DNA from 2 places in the Limosilactobacillus albertensis genome. Region 1 is predicted to be linked to the other one. Evidence: predicted binding sites of a transcription regulator. Region 1 holds the regulator's gene; the other holds the start of a gene.
The links. The regulator HrcA, encoded in region 1, represses chaperone genes, less so after heat shock. The targets are predictions, from matches to a motif close to TTAGCACTCNNNNNNNNNGAGTGCTAA.
Positions count from the first base shown of each region.

Region 1 (9,068 bases):
CCCAACTGGTAAAAAGCCTGGCCGTGGTGCATATGTTGCAGTTGACGTTGAAATTGCAAAACGTGCTAAGAAAGAAAAAACTTTTGAAAAGGCCTTTCATGTTCAACTAGATGAATCATTCTATGATGAATTAATCAAGTATGCTGATCACTTACAGGCACGGCAAAAGTTATTTGGCAATGATCAAAAATAAACAATCGGTTTTAAACCTATTAGGAATTGCCCGACGAGCACGGCAACTCCAGAGCGGTGAAGAGATCGTTTTAAAAAATATTCAAACTAAAAAGGCAAAGTTTGTGTTCCTCGCATCTGATGCAGGAAGGGCAAGTGCTAAGAAAATTACTGATAAATGTAAGTTTTACAGTATTCCTTTCTCAACAGACTTTACAAGGAACCAGCTCAGTCAGGCGACGGGACAATCACGAACCGTTTTTTGTGTGATGCAATCAGGTTTTGCAAGAAAGTTTGAGGAACTACTAACGATGAAATAAGGAGCGTGAGCATATGGCTAAGGAACGAATTTATGAATTAGCTAAGGAATTAAAAATGCCTAGCAAGGACTTAGTTAATATGGCTAATCAACAAGGGATGGGAGTTAAAAGTCACATGTCTTCTGTTACCCCAGATCAGGCACAACAATTACGTCAACTTGCAAGTGGCGGACAAAAACCAACTAACAAGCAACAAGCTACTAAGCAAAAGCCACATAGTAGCAATAATAACAAGCAAAATAATCACCATGCACAAAATCATGGTGGTCAACATCAAGACAAGACGCAAAATGATCGTCCCCAAAAGAAAAATAACCACCAGAACAATGGTGGGACGTCAGATAATCATCAACATCAAAACAATAAGGGCGGTCGTTTCGGCGGTAGCTTGAATAACGATCAAGGTCGTAACGGCAAACGATTTAATAAGAAGAATAAGAAAAACAAAAAGCACAATAAGAATAAGCGGCTAAAGGAAGTAGCTCATAAGCAGCCTACGCAACGTAAGGATAAGCCGCTTCCAGAAGTATTAGAATATACCGATGGAATGAATGCTCAAGACTTAGGAAAAATTTTACACCGGTCCCCAGCTGAAATTGTTAAAAAACTATTTATGCTCGGTGTAATGATTAATCAAAATCAGTCACTTGATAAGGATACTATTGAATTATTAGCAACTGATTACGGTATTGAAGCTAAAGAAAAGGTTCAAGTCGATGTTTCAGATATCGATAAGATGTTTGAAGATGAGCAGAATAATACTGAAAATCAAGTTTCACGTCCTGCAGTTGTTACTGTAATGGGACACGTTGACCATGGTAAGACTACCTTGCTTGATAAGTTACGTCATTCTCATGTTACTGAACATGAAGCCGGGGGAATTACGCAGGAAATTGGTGCCTACCAAGTACATTATAACGACCATTTAATTACGTTCCTTGATACACCAGGTCATGCGGCCTTCACTGAAATGCGTGCGCGGGGAGCTAATATTACGGATATCACCGTTTTAGTTGTGGCAGCTGATGATGGTGTTATGCCGCAAACTGTCGAAGCTATTCACCACGCACAAGCAGCTGAAACACCGATTATTGTTGCAGTTAACAAGATTGATAAGCCCGGTGCTAATCCAGACCGTGTAACTGAAGAATTAGCCAAGTATAACTTAATCCCAGAAGACTGGGGTGGTGACACTATTTTTGTTAAGATTTCTGCTAAGTTTGGCAAGAACCTTGATGAATTGCTTGATATGATTCTCCTCCAAGCGGAAATGATGGAACTTAAAGCTAACCCAGATCAAAATGCAGCTGGTTCAGTTGTTGAAGCTCGGCTTGACCAAGGTCGTGGGTCTGTTGCAACTATTTTGGTTCAACAAGGGACACTTCATGTTGGAGACCCAATTGTTGTTGGTAATACATTTGGTCGTGTTCGGACAATGACTAACGAAAATGGTCGGCGGATTAAAGAAGCTACTCCATCCACACCTGTCGAAATTACGGGGTTAAATGAAGTCCCTGAAGCCGGGGATCGTTTTGTTGTCTTTGATGACGAAAAGACTGCCCGTGCCGCTGGTGAAGAGCGTGCTAAGCGGGCTATGGATAAAGAACGTCAAAAGACTTCCCATGTAACATTGGATAACCTATTTGCTACAATGAAGAAAGGTCAAATGAAGACACTGCCAATTATTATTAAGGCAGATGTTCAAGGATCTGTTGAGGCATTAAGCCAGAGCCTTCAAAAGATTAAAGTTGATGGTGTTCGAGTTGATATTATTCACCAAGCAGTTGGTGCAATTAATCAAAGCGATGTTACTTTAGCTGAAGCATCTAACGCGGTTATCATTGGATTTAACGTTCGGCCAACAGCTGTAGCTAAAACACTAGCTGATTCTAATAGTATTGATATCCGTCTTCATCGTGTTATCTACGATGCAATCGAAGAAGTTGAAGATGCGATGAAGGGAATGCTTGAACCAGTTTACAAAGAAGAAACAATTGGTCAAGTTGAAGTACGGCAAATCTATAAGGCTTCTAAGATCGGAACAATTGCTGGGGGAATGGTTACTTCTGGTAAGATTACCCGTGATGCAAAGGTACGATTAGTTCGTGATGGTGTTGTTATTTATGAAGGGGAACTAGGTAGTCTTAAACGCTTCAAAGATGATGTTAAAGAAGTTAAACAAGGTTATGAATGTGGTTTAACTATTGAAAACTATAATGACATCAAGGAAATGGATGTTATTGAAGCCTACAAGATGAAGGAAGTTCCTGTTAAGTAAAGCTGAGGGAGAGATAAAGATGCCAAGTAAACAATATCGAGTAGATCGTTTAGCTCAAGAAATTCAAAAAGACGTTGATGAAATCTTGTTAAAGCGCGTTCGTGATCCACGTGTGCAAAATGTTACAATTACAGGTGTGGATGTTACTGGTGATCTCCAGCAAGCAACTATTTACTATAGTATTTTGTCCGATCTTGCTTCAGATGCTGAAAAAGCACAAGCGGGATTAGATAAGGCAACTGGTCTGATTCGGAGTGAGTTAGGCGCACGTCTTAATATTTTCAAGACTCCGGAAATTAAATTTGTAAAAGACCCATCAGTTGCTTATGGTAGTCGGATTGATCAACTCATTAACGACTTACACAAAAAGGAAAAATAATTAGTAAAAAAGAGTTGTGACATAGGCTCTATTAATGATATAAAAGTGAACAACGCGGTATACAAATGGCATCTAAAGTCCGGTAAAGTCGAACTCTAGATGCCTATTTGTGATCGTTGGGCGTGAGAACAAAGCCACTTATGACGGCGATCACGCTCCCCTTTTGGAGGAATAATGATGGACGGAATAATCCCTTTATATAAAGAACGTGGTATGACTAGTTTCGCTTGTGTTAGTCGACTACGCCAAATTTTGAAAACTAAAAAAATTGGTCATTCGGGAACCCTTGATCCAGGGGTTGCAGGTGTTTTACCAATTTGTGTTGGCAACGCAACAAAGGTAGTCGACTATTTAATGAGTTCTGGAAAACAATACCAAGGAGAATTATTAATTGGTTTTGCAACCACTACTCAAGACCTTGATGGTGAAAAGGTTGCGGAGAAAACGGTTGAAAACGAGATTCCAACGAATAAAATTGTCGCAGCTATGAATAATCTTACTGGTCAGATTACCCAAATTCCACCGATGTACTCTGCTGTAAAAGTAAATGGCAAAAAGTTGTACGAATATGCGCGTGCCGGTGAAACTGTTGACCGACCTAAACGCCAAGTTAAAATAAATAAATTTGAGCTGCTTAGTTCAAAATATGATAAAGAAAATAAACAGCAACGAATTCGCTTTAATGTTGAATGTAGCAAGGGAACCTATATTCGAACGCTGGTTGTTGAACTTGCCCGTCAATTAGGTTATCCGGGCGTAATGAGTTTATTAACCCGATTAAAAAGCGGCGGATTTACATTGGATCAAACACTAAGCTTAGATGATGTGCGAGATGCAGTAGCTACACAAACTTTGCAACAATATATGTATCCATTGGATTATGCCTTAAAGGACTATCCACAGTTAACTCTTCAAACAGAACAGTGGAAAAAGGTTCAAAATGGGGGCTGGCTTGCGCCAAGTGAACTTAATACTGGTGAAAATGAAATTGTGTTATTATTTGATGGACAAGTAAAAGCACTATATCATTTAGATCCTAAAAATAATATGTATAAACCAACTAAAATGTTCGCAGTTAATTGAGGAGAGTGTAAGAGTTGCAAGTTATTAAAATTCACCATCCCTTTGATAAAAAAATGATTCCAGCAGGGCCAATTGTTCTTGCGATGGGCTTTTTTGATGGTGTTCATCGCGGTCACCAAGCAGTAATTGCTCGTGCTCGTGAAATTGCTCATGAAAAGGGATTGCCCTTAGCGGTTTTGACATATGACCATGCGCCTGGAGTGGTTTACCGTCAATATAAGGGTGGTTTTAAGTATTTATCGACAGTAAATCGAAAATTAGAATTGTTAGATAAATTAGGGGTTGACCTTGTTTATTTAATTAGTTTTACGTCATCTTTTGCCAGCTTGACACCTCAACAGTTTGTAGACCAGTATCTTGTTAGCTTTCATGCTCAAACAGTTGTCGCTGGCTTTGATCATACCTATGGGGAAGCAGAAGAAGCATCAATGGTCTTATTGCCTAAATATGCTGCTGGGCGGTTTGAAGTAGTAACAGTTCCTAAATTTACTGAGGATGGAACGCAAGAAAAAGTCGGTTCACGTGAAATTCGTCAACTGATTGATAACGGCAAAGTTGAAGCTGCTAATGGGGAACTAGGATATACTTACCAAACGACTGGTCTAGTAGTTCATGGTCTTGCTCGTGGACGGACCCTTGGCTTTCCCACTATTAACGTTGAGCACCCTCAAGAAGAGCGTCTTCCCGGAATTGGTGTTTATGCTGTAACTGTCAAAATTGGCGGTAAATGGTATAAAGGTATGGCTAGCGTTGGTCATAACATTACTTTTGGCGATGGAAACCAGCTTACCGTGGAAATTTATCTCTTTGATTTTCAACAAATGGTATATGGTGAAGAGGTAGTTGTGCGTTGGTATAAGTATTTACGTGGCGAAAAGAAATTTGATGGTGCCGATGCGTTAGTAGCACAAATGAAACGTGATGAACATGACGCCCGTCGCAAATTAAGTAAAATATAAAGGAAAAGAGGTTTGAATTTGCTGCCCATAAATATGTAGGCTAACTTTTCAAACCTCTTTTTGTAATTAATGCCGACTGCTATGATGATTGGTTGTCTGATTAATTTTATGAATATTTCGTTCAAACTTAAATCCGCCATCAGTAACTAATTTAAAGTGACGCATTTTACCATTGAAAGGCTTTCCATTTAGGCGGGCAGCCGTCCAGTTCCGCATAATATCTGTCATTGAGTTAAGGGCTTTTAGCTGTCCGAGATTATTTTCCTTAATGGCAGCATCCTTTATATCTGACTGGAGACGATAAATAAGATTGTTATGATATTCTAGCAGTTCATTAGTTAATGGAGCGTTACGGTATTTATTAAACAGTTTTTGAATTATTATCATTGCTTCTTTTGTATTCTGTGGCTGGATATAGCGCTGGTCTTTATGTTTCATGGATACTCTCCTTAAAAAATTGTTTGACGTTTCTTGACTTTTAGGGTGGTAATTGGTATATTATACAGTGTGTTTAGCACTTGACCCTAATGAGTGCTAAAAGGGGAAGTGATATTCAATGCTAACACAACGTCAGAAAAAGATTCTGCAAGCGATTGTACGTCAATATACCTCGACTGGTCAACCAGTCGGATCAAAACATTTAGCAGAAAAGTTGCCTTTTAAGGTCAGTTCAGCGACTGTCCGTAATGAGATGGCAGTTTTAGAAGACAATGATTTGATCTTAAAAGAGCACTCTTCGTCAGGTCGGGTTCCATCAAAGCGCGGTTATCGATATTATGTAGATAATTTGCTTGATCCACAGGCAGTTACGGATAATGATCTGGTTGTTATTCAAAACTCACTTGGAACCGGCTTCCAAAAGATTGACGAGATTATTTCGCACTCGGCAGATATCTTATCAAACTTAACTTCATATACTGCATTTACTTTAAAACCAGAACAAGAAAGCGTTCGGTTAAGCGGTTTTCGAGTAGTTCCACTTGGTAATCATAAAGTGATTGCTATTCTTGTAACTGATAGTGGCGAAGTTGAGAATCAATCATTCACTTTGCCACCAGACATTGATACTGATGCAATGCAAGCCGTTATCAGGATGATTAATGATCAGTTGGTTGGGCTTCCACTGTCTGAAGTAGTGAAACGACTAAAAGATGATATTCCGTTGCGGGTTTTGCATTATATGCATAGTCCTGATGGCTTTCTTGATATTTTTGATAATGTTTTATCCCAAGCAGCACGTGAAAGATTTTTTGTTGGCGGACGGTTAAACTTGCTTGATTTCGCAAGTACGCATGATCCCCATGTTATTCAATCTTTGTACGGACTGCTAGATAAAAATGATAATTTATCAAATATTCTTGATTCTACTCTTTCGTCAGATAATGGAGTTAATGTTAAAATCGGTCAAGAAATTTCTAAGAATAAGCTGCTAGATGATTATAGTTTAATTACAGCAAGCTATAACGTTGAACAGTATGGTCGAGGGATTATTGCAGTCCTTGGACCAACACGAATGCCGTATTCCAGAACAATCGGAATTGTAAATGCTTTTCGACAGGAATTAGCCAAACGGTTGTTAGATTTCTACCGTCACTATTATGATTCATAGGAGGCGAGTTAATTGGCCAAAGAAAAACAAGAAGATCAACAAAAACAAACGGTTGCTGAAAATGAAAAGGCACCAAAGAAAGAAACAAAAAAAGATGATTCTAATGAAAAATTAGATCAAACTTCAAAATTAAAAGAAGAAATTGCTAGTTTGAAGAAACAGCTTGCTGATAAAGATGACAAGTATTTGCGAGCAGAAGCAGAAATTCAAAATATGACAAACCGTTTTAATAAAGAACGGGCCCAAATCCTTAAATATGATGGTCAGGATTTAGCAAAGTCAATTTTACCTGTTCTTGACAATCTTAAGCGGGCATTAGCAATTGAAGTTGTTGATGATAACGGTAAACAACTAAAAAAGGGTATTCAAATGGTTCATGATCATCTAGTAAAAGCACTAAATGATCACGGTATTACTGAAATTAAAGCTGATGGCGAAACATTTGATCCGACCCTTCATCAGGCAGTCCAAACTGTTCCGGTTGAAGAAGGTCAAAGTCCTGAAACAGTTGTTAATGTTCTTCAAGCTGGATATCAACTAAAGGATCGGGTACTACGCCCTGCAATGGTAGTTGTAGCTCAATAAATTAGTGAGAGAAGGAATTAAATTATGGCAAGTAATAAGATTATTGGTATTGATTTAGGTACTACTAACTCTGCGGTTGCTGTTATGGAAGGTAATGAACCTAAGATTATCACCAACCCAGAAGGAAGTCGGACGACACCATCTGTTGTTTCATTTAAAAACGGTGAAACCCAGGTTGGGGAAGTAGCAAAGCGGCAAGCAATTACTAACCCTAACACGATCTCATCCATCAAGAGTCACATGGGTGAAGCAGGCTATACTGTTGAAGTTGATGGCAAGAAGTACACACCACAAGAAATTTCAGCAATGATCTTGCAATACATTAAGAAGTATGCTGAAGATTACATTGGTGATACGGTTACCCAAGCAGTTATTACTGTTCCTGCATACTTTAACGACGCACAACGGCAAGCCACTAAAGATGCTGGTAAGATTGCTGGTTTAGATGTTAAGCGGATTATCAACGAACCAACTGCTTCATCATTAGCTTATGGTCTTGATAAGAAGGACAAAGATGAAAAGATCCTTGTTTACGACCTTGGTGGTGGAACGTTTGATGTTTCTATTCTTGAATTAGGTGATGGTGTCTTCCAAGTACTTTCCACTAATGGTGATACTCATTTAGGTGGGGATGACTTTGACCAAAAGATTATGGACTGGTTAATTGCTGGTTTCAAAGAAGAACACGGTGTTGACCTATCTCAAGATAAGATGGCTCTTCAACGACTAAAGGACGCTGCTGAAAAGGCTAAGAAAGACTTGTCTGGTGTTCAGGAAGCTCAAATTAGCTTACCATTTATCTCTGCTGGTGAAAATGGCCCATTACACTTGGAAAAGACCTTAAGTCGGGCACAATTTAACCAATTAACTAATGACTTAGTTGAACGAACAAAACAACCAGTACTAAATGCTTTGAAGGATGCAGATCTTACTTTTGATGACATTGATGAAGTTATCTTAAATGGTGGTTCTACTCGTATCCCTGCTGTTCAAGAAATGGTTAAGGAATTAACGGGCAAGGAACCTAACCACTCAATTAACCCTGATGAAGCCGTTGCCTTAGGTGCTGCCATTCAAGGTGGTGTCCTTACTGGTGACGTTAAGGATGTTGTTTTACTTGATGTTACGCCACTTTCACTTGGTATTGAAACTATGGGTGGTGTATTCACTAAATTAATTGATCGTAATACAACTATTCCTACTTCAAAGAGTCAAATCTTCTCAACTGCCGCTGATAACCAACCAGCTGTTGATATTCATGTTCTTCAAGGTGAGCGTCCAATGGCAGCAGATAATAAGACGTTAGGTAATTTCCAATTAACAGATATTCCTGCTGCTCCTCGTGGTGTTCCTCAAATTAAGGTTACATTTGATATCGATAAAAACGGTATTGTAAATGTTTCAGCTGAAGACCAAGGAACTCATAAGAAGCAAAACATTACTATTAAGTCTAACTCCGGCTTAAGTGATGAAGAAATTGAGCGAATGAAGAAAGATGCTGAAGAGCACGCTGAAGCTGATAAGAAGAAGAAAGAAGAAGTCGACTTAAAGAATGAAGTAGATCAAGAACTCTTCCAAGTTGATAAGACTTTGAAAGAAGTTAAGGGCAAGGTTCCTGAAGATGACATTAAAAAGGCTGAAAGTGCTCGTGATGAATTAAAGAAGGCTAAAGAAAGTGGTAACC
Region 1 is NZ_JACIVD010000062.1:105,378-114,445, forward strand. Features, by position in the region: gene rnpM (RNase P modulator RnpM) at 1-193, shown strand, start outside; gene H5S41_RS06005 (L7Ae/L30e/S12e/Gadd45 family ribosomal protein) at 180-491, shown strand; gene infB (translation initiation factor IF-2) at 505-2,769, shown strand; gene rbfA (30S ribosome-binding factor RbfA) at 2,789-3,148, shown strand; gene truB (tRNA pseudouridine(55) synthase TruB) at 3,326-4,231, shown strand; gene ribF (riboflavin biosynthesis protein RibF) at 4,246-5,190, shown strand; gene H5S41_RS06030 (hypothetical protein) at 5,257-5,628, opposite strand; gene hrcA (heat-inducible transcriptional repressor HrcA) at 5,747-6,799, shown strand; gene grpE (nucleotide exchange factor GrpE) at 6,812-7,384, shown strand; gene dnaK (molecular chaperone DnaK) at 7,409-9,068, shown strand, end outside.

Region 2 (9,068 bases), on a different contig from region 1:
CAGTTTTCAGCCATTATTTTTAAGGGCGACTTGCCAGCCTCTTTTACCATTGGCACTAAACAAAGCGTTGGTCCCGCAATCGCCGTTTCAAGCTGATTTGCTGGTGGCAGCTCATCTTTTACTTGTTTCACAAAAGAAACTGCCTCTTGAACATCCTTATTCATTTTCCAGTTTCCTGCAATAATTGGTACTCTCATTTCGTGCACCCCCAATAAAGGATAAAGGGCTGAGAAAAACACGAATTTTTCTCAGCCCCCTAATCATGAAATAGTAACGAATTACTTATCAGAAATTGCAGCAATTCCAGGCAATTCTTTACCTTCAAGGTATGTTAATGATGCTCCACCACCAGTTGAGATATGAGTAAGCTTATCAGCAACACCCAATTCCTTAACAGCAGCAGTTGAGTCACCACCACCGACAATTGTCGTAGCATCTGTTAAAGTACCAAGGAACTTACCAATTTCAAGCGTACCCTTAGCAAAGTTAGGCATTTCAAATACACCCATTGGTCCATTCCAAACAACAGTCTTAGCATCTTTTAATACGTTCTCAAATTCCTTTACAGACTTAGGACCGATATCAAGAGCCATCCAGCCATCGTCAATGTCGCCTTCAACTACCTTAGTGTCAGCGTCGTTGTTAAACTTATCAGCCACTACGTTATCAATTGGCAATACTAACTTGTCGCCAGCCTTGTCTAGGATTTGCTTAGCAACATCAATCTTATCTTTTTCAACAAGAGAGTTACCAACTTTGATTCCCTTAGCAGCGTAGAATGTATAAGCCATTCCACCACCAATGATAATCTTATCTGCCTTATCAAGAAGGTTGTCAATAACACCAATCTTGTCAGAAACTTTAGCACCACCAAGGATAGCAACAAATGGTCGTTCAGGGTTATCCACAGCGTCACCTAAGAATTTAATTTCCTTTTCCATTAAGTAACCGGCAGCGGCCTTACCAGGCATGTTTGTAGCAATTCCAACATTTGATGCATGTTTACGGTGTGCAGTACCAAAAGCATCATTTACGAATACATCGCCGAGTGATGCCCAGTACTTGCCTAATTCTGGATCATTACCAGATTCACGCTTTACATATTCGCCATCCTTAACATCTTCGTAACGAGTGTTTTGAACAAGCAAAACATCACCGTTCTTCATGTTATCAATGGCATCTTCTAATTGCTTGCCTTCAGTAACCGGAACAAATGTTACTGGCTTGTTAAGCAAGTTTGAAAGGCGCTCAGCAACTGGACGAAGAGAAAGGCCTGGCTTATCTTCTTCTTTCTTAATCCGGCCAAGGTGTGAGAATAAGATTGCCCGGCCACCATTATCAATTACATACTTAATAGTTGGTAAAGCGGCAACGATTCGGTTGTCATCACCAACTACGCCGTCTTTAATTGGTACATTAAAGTCGACACGCATTAATACTTTCTTGCCTTCTAAAGGAAGGTCTTCAACAGTTAATTTAGCCATGTATATTTTCCTCCTCTTTTATCAAAAAAGGTGAGCGGAGTTTTCCTCCTCCCACCTTAATCAATTAGTTTAATTTTACTTCAAATTAAAGAGTAGCAAAGTGAAGTAAAGTACGGATCATGTTGCTAGTGAAACCGTATTCGTTGTCGTACCAAGCAACAGTCTTAACTAATTGTGAGCCATCTTCACCTTCCATAATTTCAGTTTGGGAAGGATCGAATACTGAACCGAATGTTGAACCGATAATATCAGTTGAAACAATTTCGTCTTCAGTGTAACCGTAAGCATCGTTACCTTCAGTAGCCTTCTTCATTGCATCGTTAATTTGGTCAACAGTAACCTTCTTGTCCAAGATTGAAACAAGTTCAGTTAATGAACCATCAACAACACCAACACGTTGTGCGTGACCTGAAAGCTTACCGTTTAATTCAGGGATAACTAAACCAATAGCCTTAGCAGCACCACTTGAGTGAGGAATAGTGTTAACACTTGCAGTACGGTTGTTACGCATCTTCTTACCACGAGGGCCGTCAAGGATAGCTTGAGTTGAAGTAAATGCGTGAACAGTAGTCATAGTACCAACCTTAACACCAAATTCGTCATTTAAGACCTTAGCCATTGGTGCAAGACAGTTAGTAGTACATGAACCAGCTGAAACGATAACATCATCCTTAGTCAAGGTGTCAAGGTTAACACCAGGAACAACAGTTGGGATGTTACCAGCAGGTGCTGAAATCAATACACGCTTTGCACCAGCGTCAATGTGTGCTTGTGACTTTTCAGCAGAAGTGTAGAAACCAGTACATTCAAGGACAAAGTCAACGCCATCGTTCTTTACCCAAGGAATGTTACGAGCATCACGTTCAGCATATACAGGGTATTCCTTACCATCAACAACAATACCAGTATCAGTAGCTGAAACTTCACCAGGGAACTTACCATGAGTTGAGTCATACTTAAGTAAGTATGCCAACATGGAAGGAGTAGTCAAATCGTTGATTGCAACAACTTCAATATCATTTGTGTTGAGTTCGTGAATCCGACGAAATGCTAAACGACCAATACGGCCAAAACCGTTAATACCAATTTTTACAGTCATACTGCAAATTCCTCCTTTAGGAAAAACATAAATTAGTGTACTTGCTTAGTTTATCACATTACATCAGCATCGCAACTGTCAACCATTGTAAGTGACGCAGTGGTAAGGTCTAAGCAATATACAACTCCTACGATACTTATGATACCATCTTCAAAAAAATTGTCTATTCAATCACAACATTTTTCTGATGTAAGCGTTATTTTGATTAAATTTTTCAAATAATCCTTGCAATCCATTATAATTTAAGATAGTATAATATTTGTTGACGCGCCCTTAGTGTAATGGATCGCACGTGAGATTCCGGTTCTCGAGATCCGAGTTCGACTCTCGGGGGGCGCATTCTGTGAGGCTGCTATAGCCTCTTTTTTATTTTTAAATTTTATATATAAAAATAATCCCTATATCTAGGAAAAAGCCTAAATATAGGGATTTATGTTTAATTAAACTTATTAAGTATTACTTTAATTTTGAATTATTTTCCATTACGCCATCAAGCAAACCGTAATCTACCGCTTCCTGTGCCGTTAAGTAATGGTCACGTTCAGTATCAGCCTGAATCTTTTCAATTGGCTGACCAGAATTCTTAGCTAAAATGCCATTAAGCATCTTTCTAGTCTTCAAAATTTCAGTAGCAGCAATTTCAATTTCAGTTTGCTGACCTTGTGCTCCACCAGATGGCTGGTGAATCAGAACTTGTGAGTGCGGTAACCCAAAACGCTTCCCCTTAGCACCAGATGATACTAACACACTGGCCATAGAAGCAGCCATTCCGATGACGATAGTTTGAACATCAGCCTTAATAAAGTTCATGGTGTCGTAAATTGCCATTCCTGAGGTAACAACTCCACCAGGTGAATTAATGTATAAATAAATGTCTTTAGTTGAATCTTGCGCATCAAGGAATAGAAGCTGCGCAACAATTGAATTTGCCATTTCGTCTTCAATTGGACCGGAAAGCATAATAATGCGGTCCTTCAGAAGCCGTGAGTAAATGTCATAAGCACGTTCACCACGTGATGATTGCTCAATGACAGTAGGAACTAAATTCATAATATGGCCTCCTTAAGTTAATTAGCACTCGTTAGTCTTGTATGCTAACGGATAATAATACTATACTCGATTGGTCAAAAAAGGTCAAATGTTTTAACCTTTATTTAATATTTTTGTAAAAATAAAGACCATGCATTAAGCTGCATGATCTTTTTTATGAATTACTTTTCTTCAGCTGGCTTTTCCTTAGCCCACTTACGAATAGCTTCAATCTTCTTTTCTTTTAATGCTCGCTTGTACTTTGAAGCGATTGGGCGACGGCCTTGTACGCCGTATGGGTGTGCTTTACGCATGTGTATTTGCCTCCTTTTATATTAAACGTAAATTAATTAACGTTCCAATTATACCGGGCATCGTTTTAAAAAGCAAGTCTCTCTAAATTTCAAAAAATAAGTCTTCTCAAGAAAAAATTAAGAAATATTTTATTGGAATTGTTAAACGATTATCTTTACTATTGCCTTAGCTTTTCAGCCAATTGACCTATACCAATTTTAATCAACGCCTACCAAACGTTACAATTAAAAGATTTACATTTTAGACCAATTAGGGTATGATACAGAGTATAGACATGAGAAATAAAGTAATGGTGTAAGACCGAGGAGGATATAACTATGTCAGTAAATACCTTAAACATTTTTAACGTTACCACAAATTGGAATGAATTAGATCAAGAATGTGCCGCTACAGAATTAGCATTGATTAGTGAAAGCATTAATAAAAAATAGGTTTTCTTTTTTATAAAAAGGCCTTTAGCATACCCTGTCATTCAAGGATGAAGATATGCTAAAGGCTTTTATTATTTTACTTGTGAAGCACGCAATTCATCAGCGTATGCATTTAATTTGCGTAGACGATGGTTAACCCCTGACTTTGAAATTGGCCCCCCTGGTACTAATTCGCCTAGTTCTTTTAAGCTTACTTCTTGATGGGCAAGCCGCGTTTCAGCTATTTCTCTTAATTTATCAGGCAAACTGCTAAGTCCGACACGTGAATCAATAAATTCAATATTTTCAATCTGCCGGGTAGAAGCATTGGCAATTTTGTTTAGGTTAGCATTTTCACAGTTCACCAATCGATTAACAGAGTTTCGCATATCGCGTACAATTCGTACATTTTCAAATTGTAGCATGGAATTTGTTGCCCCGATTAGTGACATAAAATTTGCAATTTTTTCTGCTTCTTTTAGATAAACAATGAATCCGCTTCGTCGTGCCGTTGTCTGCGCATTTAAGCCAAATTTGTTTATCATTTGGGCAATCATTTCGTTGTGTTCTTCATATAAAGAATAGATTTCCAAATGGTAACGTGAAGTTTCAGGATTATTAACCGATCCTCCCGCAAGAAAGGCCCCCCGCAAATAAGACCGCACCATCCATTCATCTTTAAGCAGCTCGACTGGTACCTGTTCTTTAATCTGGAAGTTTTGTAGAATTCCTAAATCATCTAAAACATGCTGGGCATGGTAACGCAAACGGACAATATACTGATTATTTTTCTTTAATTTCATCTTTCGCCGTACTACAATTTCACTTTCTACCCCGTAAAACTGTTTTAGCAGTGAATAGATTCGACGTGCAATAGCAGGATTTTCAGTCTGCACGTTAAGTATCAATTGCCGATCAGCAATCCCAATTGATCCATTCATCCGAATAAGCGCCATTAGCTCAGCTTTTGCATTGTCACGATGAACTTTTATTCCTGTTAATTCTTTTTTTACCTCGCTCGCGTATGACACTTAGCATCTGCCTCCTTATTAATCGTGGACCTGATGAAGCCGGTTCATTAATTCTGCCACTACCTTATCTCGATCATGAAATGCCCCGTTATCTTTAAGGCGTAAGAAATTAGAACTAATTACCCGGCAGCCTTGCGCACGTAATCCGCGAAAATCATGCTTAACCGGTTGAGAAATTTCGTTCCATTCTTGGAAGTCAAGATAATTAGCAGGAACTGGTTGAATATTAACTAAGACCGTATCAATAAAGTTTTTCCCAAGATGTTGATTTAGGACACGGACATGATCAGCATCAGTAAAATTATCAGTTTCGCCTTTCTGCGTCATAATATTACAAATATATATTACTTCAGCTTTGCTCTCACATACCGCTTGTCCTACCTCAGAAATCATAAGGTTGGGAAGAATACTTGTAAATAAACTACCAGGACCGATAACAATTTGATCAGCATTTTTAATTGCGGTCAAAACCTCAGAAACAGGTCGTGCAGGATGACCATCATTATCGGCAGAAGGGGTTACCCATACTCGTTTAATCTGTTTATGAGCTGCCGTTATCTCTGATTCACCGCTTAATTTTGTTCCATCTGTAAATTCAGCATTTAATGTTAACGGTTCATTAGCGACTGGATAAATGTGACCATTAATTTTCATCATTTCAGATAGTTCTTGAACTGCTGTAAAAATACCGCCTTTCATTTCAGATAAAGCTGAAATAATCAAATTACCGATTGCATGGCCGGCAAAGAATTGATCACTACTCTTAAAGCGGTATTGGAAAATATCAAGTTCAAGATCCGGCAATTCCGATAGTGCAACTAAAACATTGCGAATATCACCAGGTGGCACAACATTAATATAATTACGTAATATTCCTGATGAACCGCCATCGTCAGCAACGGTCACAACCGCTGTAACATCAGCATCTTGATCTCGTAATCCGCGCAAAACAACTGGGAGTCCAGTTCCACCACCGATTACTACAATCTTTGGTTTATGCAACATAATCAAAACTCCTCTTTACTTCGCCTTTTCAACGTCCCGATGGTAAGTATTAACCTTATACCCATCAGTTTTTAAATCAGCAGATATTTTATTAGCAATTGTCACTGACCGATGTTGACCACCGGTACACCCAATTGCAATTGTTAAACTACTCTTGCCTTCACGAATATACCCTGGCAGAGATATTTCTAAGAGTGAACGCAAGTGTTGATAAAATTCTTTAGCAAGCGGACTCTGCATTACATATTCTTGAACCACCTTATCATTCCCGGTTAGGTGCTTTAATTCCGGGATATAAAATGGGTTAGGCAAAAAGCGAACATCCATTACAATATCAGCATCAAGCGGTAACCCGTACTTAAAGCCAAATGACATTATCTCAACATAAAAATCACTGCCTTCACCATGACCAAAAAGCTTATTTAGCCGTAATTTCAGGTTACGAGGCGTTATATTCGTTGTGTCAATTACAATATCAGCTTGACTCTTGAGGTCAGCAGATAGCTTTCGTTCTAATTCAACCCCATCTAAAATTCGACCATGCGGTGACAATGGATGTGACCGACGAGTTTCTTTATAACGGGAAATTAACGTAACGTCATTTGCATCAAGGAATAATAACTTAACATCTAAATCAGAACGTTGCTTTAGCTTTTCAAAATTTGGTAGAACTTCATCGTAAAAGCCCCGCGAACGCATATCCATCACCATAGCGATTTTATTGAATTCATCGGACTCTTCAATTACATCTACAAACCGTTCTGCTAATCCCGGAAGCATATTATCAATTACAAAGTATCCTAAATCTTCTAAGCTATGAACGGCAACAGTTTTACCTGCCCCGCTCATCCCCGTAATTATTACTACTTTTAGTTTTTCATCTGCCATTAATAGTTTCCTTTCTTCCTTACAGCTACTCACCCATTTTATCACATCAAGCCGGGCGTGTCTTACCCAAGCAAGAAAAAGCTAACTACAAAAGAAAAAGGCCCCTAGCGTTCAATTTTACTGAACTCTAGAGGCCTATCTGTACTTGCGGAGAACATTTTGTTAGGCTCCTCCTCAAACGCTAATGCATCCGCCGTTGATCCATCCGCTTAACAATATATAAAATTGGCAATCCGACAATAACAATCCCTATAAAAAGAATTACACCAGCCGGATCATTCATAACTTCACTTACGAGGACAAAAATCCCACCAGCAATCGCAATAATCGGAACGAGGGGGTAAAGCGGCGTGCTAAACGGCCGTGGTCCCTTATTTTTTCTTCTTAAAATGAAGATACCAAAAAATGCTAGTAAATAGAAACAATATACAGTAAACACACATAAATCTGATAAATGATCAGGATCAAAGAAGCACATCATGATTGTTGCTAATACGATAATAAACATTGTTGCAACAACCGGTGACTTCCCTTTAGGTGTAATATACGAGAGATACCGTGAAAACGGTAAGTCGCGTCGACGAGCCATGGCATAGACAATCCGCGGGAACGTAATCATTTTTCCATTTAATGTCCCCATCATCGAAATAATAATCCCAGCTGATAGCAACTTACCGCCAATTGCCCCAAAAGCTTTAACGGCTAGATAAGCTGTTGCATTTTCACCTAATCGATGAATTGTATTAACAGGAAGAAATTTAAGGATTCCAATAGTAATTAAGGTATAGATAATTAGTACCGCCGTAATTCCTAAAATAATAGCGCGAGGAAGCAACTTTTGCGGATTTTTCATTTCACCACCAAGGTTAGCAATTAAAATCCAGCCATCATAACCAAATAATGTTGCTAAAACCGCTACCCCAAAGCCACCAGTTGATTGATGAATTTCTGTAACAGTCTGTCCAAACGCGTCTTGCTGACCCCAGAAAAGGCCAAAAATAATGATAGCAGCAATCGGAATCATTTTTCCTGCTGTTGTAATGATAGAAAAAATTGCACCGACTTTATTTTCAAATAAATTCATTATTCCAATTGCAACAACTGTAATTACTGCCAATGGTATTCGCCATTGTGCTCCCAGGCCAAAAAAGTTAGCCATTAAAATACTCATAAAACCGGCAACTGAAGCAATAATCGCAGGACCGTATACAATTACCTGCATCCACCCGGCAAGGAAACCGAGAATCCGGCCATAAATGTTTTCAATATATACATAAAGCCCACCGGTATATGGCATCTGCGCTCCGATTTCGGCAACAGTTAGTCCACCAGTCAAGGTAATAATTCCCCCGAAAACCCAAGCAGCGATTGCAAGAGTCGATGTTCCAGCACTATCAAGAACAGAGCCTTGCTTAAAGAATATTCCCGACCCAATAATGGTCCCCACTACAATTGAAATGGCAGACCAAAATCCAAGCGCCCTTTTTAATTCATCCGCTGGTTGTTGATTCATCATCATTCCTCCATTCTTAATATTAGGCAAAATAAAAAACCCGGAACTTCATCTATTAATACACTTCGGACATGCCAAATGATTAATAGAGAACCCGAGTTTGTTTAACACCTATTGATTGGGTACACCAAAATCACTCAGCCTTAATAGAGTTAGAGGCTGAGGAGGAAGAAAGTTGTTGATTTTGTTTATTAAATCGTAACATTATATTTCCCTCATTTCGTGTACTTTGATTTTTATTAGAATACCATTAGAACTTTTTGATTGCAACTACTTTTTTATTTTTTCTTCTTA
Region 2 is NZ_JACIVD010000044.1:62,691-71,758, reverse strand. Features, by position in the region: gene tpiA (triose-phosphate isomerase) at 1-197, opposite strand, end outside; gene H5S41_RS01080 (phosphoglycerate kinase) at 279-1,484, opposite strand; gene gap (type I glyceraldehyde-3-phosphate dehydrogenase) at 1,570-2,583, opposite strand; tRNA gene H5S41_RS01070 (tRNA-Arg) at 2,851-2,922, shown strand; gene clpP (ATP-dependent Clp endopeptidase proteolytic subunit ClpP) at 3,040-3,633, opposite strand; gene H5S41_RS11860 (hypothetical protein) at 3,795-3,926, opposite strand; gene whiA (DNA-binding protein WhiA) at 4,430-5,368, opposite strand; gene mgfK (gluconeogenesis morphogenetic factor MgfK) at 5,387-6,373, opposite strand; gene rapZ (RNase adapter RapZ) at 6,389-7,261, opposite strand; gene H5S41_RS01045 (APC family permease) at 7,443-8,774, opposite strand; gene uvrA (excinuclease ABC subunit UvrA) at 9,053-9,068, opposite strand, start outside.
Region 2: clpP (ATP-dependent Clp endopeptidase proteolytic subunit ClpP) is a predicted target of HrcA. The motif match lies at 3,655-3,681, and genes of this name have one in related genera.